Regions from separate parts of the Caballeronia grimmiae genome, predicted to be linked through region 2. Evidence: predicted binding sites of a transcription regulator. Region 2 holds the regulator's gene; the other holds the start of a gene.
What was found. Region 2 encodes FliA, which starts transcription of late flagellar genes. Its sites were predicted from a motif close to CTAAAGTTTNNNNNNNNNNNGCCGNTA; they were not measured.

Region 1 (3,886 bases), 260 kb from region 2:
AGATTGAGCGTCACGCCGCCGATGGCCGTCGTGAGCGTGTTCGTCGAACTCGTGACGGCGGTGCCGTCGACCGTCAGCGATGCGTCCTTTGCCTGCGACGTTTCCGTGTAGTTGCTGCTGCCCGCGCTGTACGAAAGCGATGAATCGACGCCCGCGCCCGCGGTCACCGAGATCGTGTTCGATGCGCCCGTGGTCTTCGAGGCGAGCACGAGGTGCTGGCCGTCGGTGCCGGTCACGATGGTCGCGCTGATGCCAGGGTTGTCGTTGGCCGAGTTGATCGACGATGCGATGCTCGCCAGCGTGTTCGTGCCGTCGAGCGCGACGTTCATCGAAGTCGATCCGAGACTGAGCGTGAGCGTGCCGGTGCCGAACGTGTCGGTGGCCGCGTGCGCCGTCGACGAGATCTTTTGCGCGCTCGCCACGTTGTTGACCTTGATCTCGTACGAACCGGCGACCGCGCTCGTGCCGGCGGTGGCGGTCAGTCCGCTGCCGCTTGCCGTCGCCGTGTACGCCGCGAGCGCCGTGCCGTCGGACAGACCGGAAAGCGACGATTGCAGCGAGGACAGCGCGGACTTGATCTGCGAGACGGCGGACAACAGCGTGTTGTCGCTCGATGTCTTGTTCGCGATCTGAGTGGCCTGCGCCGTCGTTTTGGCGGTGACGAGCGAGCCGACGAGCGTGGAGACATCCAGCGACGAATTTGTCGCGCCGCTGATGATGGACTGCGCGGCAGCAGCGAGCGTGGCGCTGATGTTGGACGAACTCGTGGACGAGGTGGTGGTGGTCATCGGATGCTCCGGACGGACTGCCTATCAGGTTGCGAGCTTTCGTGAGCGGCGCGGCGAACATCTCCGTGCGCCGCTAACGAAAGCTGGGAGGCAAGCCTCCCAGTCGAGCACTGAACCCCGCCAAACCGCGGCGGGGTGAGTGAGTGCGCCTTAGCCGAGGAGCTTCAGCACTTGCTGCGGCATCGAGTTCGCTTGCGCCAGAACCGAGATACCGGCTTGCTGCAGCACTTGAGCCTTCGACAGGTTCGCCGTTTCTTGCGCGAAGTCCGCGTCGGTGATGGCCGACTGTGCCGCGGTCAGGTTGGTCGACTGCGATTGGAGGCTGGTGACAGCCGACGTGAAGCGGTTCTGCTCAGCGCCCAGCGTCGATTGCAGCGTGTTGACCGTGTCGAGCGCGGTGTCGACATAGCCGATCACGTCTTGAGCGCCGCTTGCCGTCGAGATGTCGACGCTCACCGAACCGAACAGGCCGGTCGAGCCCATCGAGACGCTGCCGAAGTCGACGCTCAGCGTCTGGTTCGCCACTGCGCCGATCTGGAACGACACCGACGAAACCGAGCCCGACAGCATGGCCTGGCCGTTGAACGTCGTCTGGTTCGCAACGCGATCCAGTTCGCCGAGACGCTGGGTCACTTCCGTCTGGAGGTAGCCGCGCTGCGTGTCGGAGAGCGAGCCGTCAGCAGCCTGAACTGCCAGCTGGCGGACACGTTGCAAGTTGTCCGTCGTGGAGCTGAGGCCGCCCGACGCCGTCTGGATCATCGAGATTGCGTTGTTTGCGTTCGACACGCCTTGGTTCAGCGCGTTGACGTACGACGTCATGTTCGTCGAAATCGCGAGACCTGCTGCATCGTCAGCTGCGCTGTTGATGCGCTTGCCCGACGAAAGGCGGTTGATTGCCGACGACAGGGCGCTTTGCGAACCGGCCAGGTTCTTTTGCGTAGCTTGCGACAGCGTGTTGGTATTGATGTTCAACATGGCTTGTTTTCCCTCTTTAAAGTATGGCGACTTTAGCGCCTACATCAGTTACGGCGTCGCGCTGTTTTAGAACTTACGCTGACCGCCTTACCTAGGTTATCGGGCTGCCCGAAAAAAACTTTAGGGCTTATGCACCCGGTGTTTTCGATCGGCCGGAAAGCCTTGCGGGATGGGCCTTTCGGCCTTCCTGCTGGGCTTTACCGGATCTGATCGGCAAATAAAAACTACAAGGCGTGCGCCATTTGCGCGACGGCGGCTTTAGCGAGCGGACGGAAAATCAGCCGTACCACTTGCTGAGATTGTTCCTTTGCCGCCGGCAAATAAATCAGTCCGTTCGGTGAAACCTGATAAATGCCGGGTTCACGTTCTTCCATGCCGTCGAGAATGATCTCGCTGCCTGCTTCGAGCGCGCGCTGGCGATCGAATTCGGCGCTCGAATCCAGAAACTCTGCTGAGAAAGTCGTCGCCGATTCAAGCTGCATCCAGCTCAGTTCACGCCCGATCATCAACGCGGTATCGAACTGGGAACGCGGCAGCACGACGGAATAGAAACCGTCGTAAGTCGCACGCGCCGAGACGTTCTGAGTTGCGCTCTCATTGCCCCGCACGAAGAGCGCGGGTACATCGAGCCGCCGGTAGGACGTATCGTCGACGGTGAAGTTGAGCCGGTGACGGCGAATCGACATCAAAAAGATCGCCTGGTCGATGCCCGCATAGCGCATCTCCGACGGATAGCCGGTGCGGAAACCCTTGCCGATGCTGCGCATATAGAACGGTCCGCGCTGGCGCAGCCCCTTGATGCCGGCGTCGACGTTGGCCACGTCGAACGCGATATCCGTGCCGACGTTCAGTTCGAAAAGCGACTTGGCGCTGCGCGCGATTTCGTCGTGCTCGGGCAGATAGACGAGCCGCGCGAGTTCGATCGCCGCGGTCACGCGCAGCCGCTCGCGCGTGAGCTTCGGCAGATGGATGGCGGGCGTCGCCTCCACGTCGCGGATGAACTGCAAGCACGCTTGCTGGATCGTGTGCGTCGTGTCGAGCTGCATGTTGCCCTTCTTGAGGCCGGCGAGAATCGGCGTGCCGTCCTCCTCGTAGGCGATCACGCTGCCGGAGTTGATGGCGCACATCTGCTCGAAATCGCCGATATGCGCGATCAGCGTTTCGACGACGTTCTCATCGGTCCAGCTCGAATCGATCAGCGCCTTGCGGTCGAGATGCGATCCCGGCGAATCGAGCGAGGCGAAGTATCGGCCGATCACGTCCACGTCGAAATGCCGCTTGAAGACGTCGCGGATGGCGTGCTGAATGGTCCCGTAATAGCCGAGGTCCGCGAGCACGAGCGTATCGCCGCGCTCGAGGCCGACGGTCTGCTGAAGATGGCGGAACAGCCGCAGGCGCAGCGCGTTCGACTGGCTCACGATGGTCTTTTCCGTCGCGCGCTCGGCCAGCAGCTTGCGGAACTCCTGCGCCGGGGCCTTCGCCTTGGTCGCGCGTGCGAGCACTTTCTTCTTGAGCGCGGGCGGCATCAACATCTGGTCGCAGATGACGTGCAGCGGGTGCGAGCTTGCGTGCTTGCCCGCATAGCGCTGGATGCTCTCGCCGCTATCGAACGAGACGGCCACGGCGGTGAAGCGGCTCAGATAGACCGGATCGCTCATTTCCTCGTTCGACATGACCCGGCACGCGAGCCTCAGCAGATGGCCGTCGCGCATGAGGAACGCGAACTTGTGCGGCTTGCCGGTCGCGTTCAGCTCGCGGCGCTCATCGAGAATGAAGCGCGCGAAGCTGTAGAGGATCGGACCCAGCGCCCAGTAACCGACGCGTTCGTCCGGTTCCTGCGTGCGCGTGAGTTGCTGCGCCTTGAGGCCGTGATAGAGGCTCGGGGCCGCTTGCGTCGCGCGGATCGCGGGAAACAGCAGGCGCGCCGCCATGAGCCGCTGGCGTTCGGCCTTCACGGTTTCTTCGTCGCGCTGCAGAAAATGCACGCAGCCGATTCCAAGCGACATCGGCGCGGCGTAGTCGGCCACCGGGTTGTCGCCGGTATGCAAAATCTCCGATGCGCTCACGCCCAGCTTGGCCATGAGCCTGGGCCACAGGCCGCTCGACTTGCCGAAACCGAATTC
Region 2 (3,886 bases):
GTTCGTGCCCGCGCCGGTGCGCGTCGAGGTATCGACGTAAACGGCGAGCAGGATGATGATGGCGACCGGGATGCCGAACCCCGCGATGATCGCCGCGATGAGTTGGCCGGGTGTCCTGATCGGAGCTCCGTGGGGTGCTTCGCTCATGCTTGTCTCGTCTCCCGTTTTTTGATTGAGTCGGTTCAGACAGCGTGACGGCTACCGCTTCGCCCTTGCGTCGTCAAAGGCACGGTCGATTATAGACGGAACGTTTAACGGAAGGCGGCGGGGCGGCGAGGCGGGTGACGGGCGTTTACCCGCAGTTCGAGGGTGCTGGATTTTGCGTTGAAGCGCTCGCCGTGGACGGATGTTTGAAAAACAGGTATCCTCTCGGATTCGCATGAGTCTTGCTGTCGCCTTTCGGCATCCCGCAAGCAAGGCTCCCGCCGATGCGCCCGTAGCTCAATGGATAGAGTACTGCCCTCCGAAGGCAGGGGTTGCTGGTTCGATCCCAGCCGGGCGCGCCATCATCATCGCTGAAGCAGAGGTCGATCGCTTCAAGCGCGCTTCCTGAATCAAGGCTTCGTGCTACCGCTCGCTTCTCCGCTTAAACAGTCGGGCCGAGACTCAACGCGGATGCGCCTATTTGCCGTTGCCTGGCCAATGTCGCCAAAAGGCGTGCAGAATCAAGACCGCATTCAAACGAGAGAAGCAAGGGTTGCTGCCGACTGCCGACTACGGCATCTTGGCGGCGGGAAGTGCATCGCATTCCCCTGGCTCTTTTTGCAACTTGCTTACCGCTACGCAACCGACAGTAGCCCGGACTGGGCTCACGCTGCCTGAGCTTCGACAATCGCGGCGTTGAGAGCAGTCTGCTGCCTGAATCATCTGTCGCGTTGAGCCGGGTCTGGGTCAATCTCGCGAGCAAAAGCGCGGCTCTCGATACTCAGCCGCTACCGCAGTCATCGCCCATGAAAGCTTAAGGCTCACTCCTCGCAGATCAGCCAAGCCCACGCGGCAAGAATTCATTCCGCGATATGCGTTGCTGACGTGCGTTTCCGCTACGGACCACCGAGATATCAGGCTCATCCCAGAAGACGACGAGTCTCCGCGCCATCCCCCGTAGCCAATCGCGCCAAACACCACGTCATCGACGACCAAGCGTCAGCCAACCAGCGCCAAAAGTTGGCATCTCTAACGGTGCGCGGGGCCGCAGGAACGAAGCGACATTGCACCGTCCCCGCAGTTCAGCCCCCTCAAGCCTCCACCCCCGTCCACTCCTGCTCCCGCAACTTCGCCCGCAGCCTCGCCACCGCCTGGCTATGCAACTGGCAAACCCGCGACTCGCTGACTTCCATCACCGCGCCGATCTCCCGCAGATTCAACCCGCGCTCGTAATACAGGCTCATCAGCAGCTTCTCCCGCTCCGGCAGCCGATCGATAGCCTCGATCAACGCGCCACGCAGGCTGTCATCGAGCAACGCCGAAAGCGGGTCCGACCGATCCACACAATGTCGATCCAGGAACGGTTCGTCGTCCGCCGAGCGGTCGAAGTCTTCGTAATAGATCAACTGGCTGCCGTGCAAGTCCTGCAGCATCGACTGATACTCGTCGAGCGGCAGCTTCATATGCTCGGCGATCTCCGTCTCGCTCGCCGAACGGCCAAGGCTCTGCTCGACCTTGTGCACCGCCGATTCCACTTCGCGCGACGTCTTGCGCATGCTGCGCGGCAGCCAGTCGTTCGCGCGCAGTTCATCGAGCATCGCGCCGCGAATGCGCTGGCTCGCATACGTCTCGAACTGCGCACCCTGATCTTCCTTGTAACGGCTCGCCGCATCCATCAGGCCGATCATGCCGGCCTGAATCAGATCGTCGAGGTCGACGCTCGCCGGCATCTTGGCGACGAGCTGCAGCCCCAGCCGGCGAACGAGCGGCGCATAGCGCGTCAACACGTCGGACTGCGAGAGTTTGCCTTGGGCGTTGTACATCTGGGTCACCTTTGTCTTGATCACATCGACGCCGTGCTGCTCAATGCATGGCCGGGAAACATCGACGCTCTTCGCGCCACTTCCCGCCCGCCCTTGTCAGACTCGCCATCCAAAAACTGCATTTCGTTTTCAACTTCAGCATCACGCCCAGCCGGCGTGGAACGCATCGGCCAGTGCAGAAGCTCGGCCGCAATCTGGCGATAGTCGCGCGCCGCAGCCGTAGCCGGAAACGCCTCCACCACCGAACGCGACAGCTCCCTCGCCCGAGTAATGCGCGCATCCTCGGACACATACCCCGCCTGCACGAGCGCCACCGCCAGATACCGGCTCGCCACGCCCGACAGGTTGTCGAACGCGACCGCCGCATCGGCCGGGTTCTGCACGTGATTGATCAGCACGCGGAACTGGCCGATTGCATGCGCGTAGTGCAGACGCTTCATGCACGCATACGCCTCGGTGATCGCCGGCGCAGCCGCCCGCGTGACGATCAGGAAGTCATGCGCCTGCGCCGCGAGCGACGACAGCGCGCCATGCCGATCCAGTTGCGTATCGATCAGCACGATGTCCGCCGGTCCGTCGAGCAGCGCGCGGCACTGCGCGGCGTCGTGACTCACGCGCTCCTCGCGGGGCGCGGCGATCAGCGAAAAGCCGAGCGGCGTGCGCGTGACGACTTCCTGCAACGCGTGACGGCCGGACATCACCGCACTCATCGCCTGCGATCCGGAAAGCCCCGCCATGCGGCTCACCGATGTTCCGTTCTGCCGCTCGTCGATGACGAGCACATCCTTGCCATGCACGGCCAGCGCCGCGCCGAGATTCACCACCGCCGACGTGCAACCGATGCCCGCCGGTCCGCCCGCGACCGCCACCACGCGCGAGCCTGCACGCGTCAGGAGCCGTCTCAGGCCTTCAGCCTGGTCGAGGACGAGCTTATCCAAAGCGAACCTCATGGAGTTCAGCCGCGGCACGCGCGGACAATGCGGACAACAGCGCCGGCACTTCCTCGTCCTGCGGCACGAACGGCGAACCGTCGCGCGGAATGCAGAACGCGCTCTTGATCAGGAAACGCTTGGTCGCCACGTAAAGGTTTTCCGGCACCTTCTGTCCGGTCGATACGTAATGCACCGGCAGCTTGTAGCGGATGACCGTATCGAGCACGCCGCCGAGGTTCGTCGCTTCATCGAGCTTGGTCAGGATGCAGCCCGCGAGCGGCGGCTGATCGGCCGCGCTCTTGTAGGCCTGCACCACTTCATTGAGCGTGTCGCCGTGGCTCGTCGCGTTCAGCAGCAACAGGCGCTGCACCGGATGACCCGCGCCGCACAGCATCGAAATCTGATCGGACACGGTGCGATCGCGCTGGCTCATGCCGATCGTGTCGATCAGCACGATGTGCTTGTTGCGCAACTCCGAAAGCGCGAGTTGCAGATCGGCCGCGTCCTTCACCGCGTGCACCGAGACGCCGAGAATCTTGCCGAAAATGCGCAACTGCTCGTGCGCGCCGATCCGGTAGCTGTCCGTCGTCAGCAGCGCGACCTTGCTTGCGCCGAAGCGCATCACGCAGCGCGCGGCGAGCTTCGCGGTGGTCGTCGTCTTGCCGACGCCCGTCGGGCCCATCAGCGCGAACACGCCGCCACGTTCCATCAGCGCGTCTTCGCTCGCCATCACCGGCAGGTTCGATTCGAGCACTTGCTGCACCCATTCGAGCGCGTGCTCGGCGTTTTCCATTTCCGGCATGTTGTCGATGACCATGCGCACGAGTTGCGCGGAGAAGCCCGCGGCGAACAGGTGCTTGGTCAGCGCGGCGTTGCTCGGCATGCGGCGCTGGCGATCGCCCCACAGCAGGCCGGAGAACTGTTCTTCCATCATCGAGCGCATCGACGACAGCTCGTTCATCACCGTATCGTTGACGACCTGCTCCA

Region 1: LDZ21_RS13060 (flagellin domain-containing protein) is a predicted target of FliA. The motif match lies at 1,861-1,887, and genes of this name have one in related genera.

Annotation. Positions count from the first base shown of each region.
Region 1 covers NZ_CP084271.1:2,721,173-2,725,058, reverse strand. Annotated here, with positions in the region: gene fliD (flagellar filament capping protein FliD) at 1-788, opposite strand, end outside; gene LDZ21_RS13060 (flagellin domain-containing protein) at 939-1,763, opposite strand; gene LDZ21_RS13055 (HAD family hydrolase) at 1,988-3,886, opposite strand, start outside.
Region 2 covers NZ_CP084271.1:106,461-110,346, reverse strand. Annotated here, with positions in the region: gene LDZ21_RS00510 (c-type cytochrome) at 1-147, opposite strand, end outside; tRNA gene LDZ21_RS00505 (tRNA-Arg) at 431-506, shown strand; gene LDZ21_RS00500 (RNA polymerase sigma factor FliA) at 1,236-1,967, opposite strand; gene LDZ21_RS00495 (MinD/ParA family ATP-binding protein) at 1,988-2,905, opposite strand; gene flhF (flagellar biosynthesis GTPase FlhF) at 2,898-3,886, opposite strand, start outside.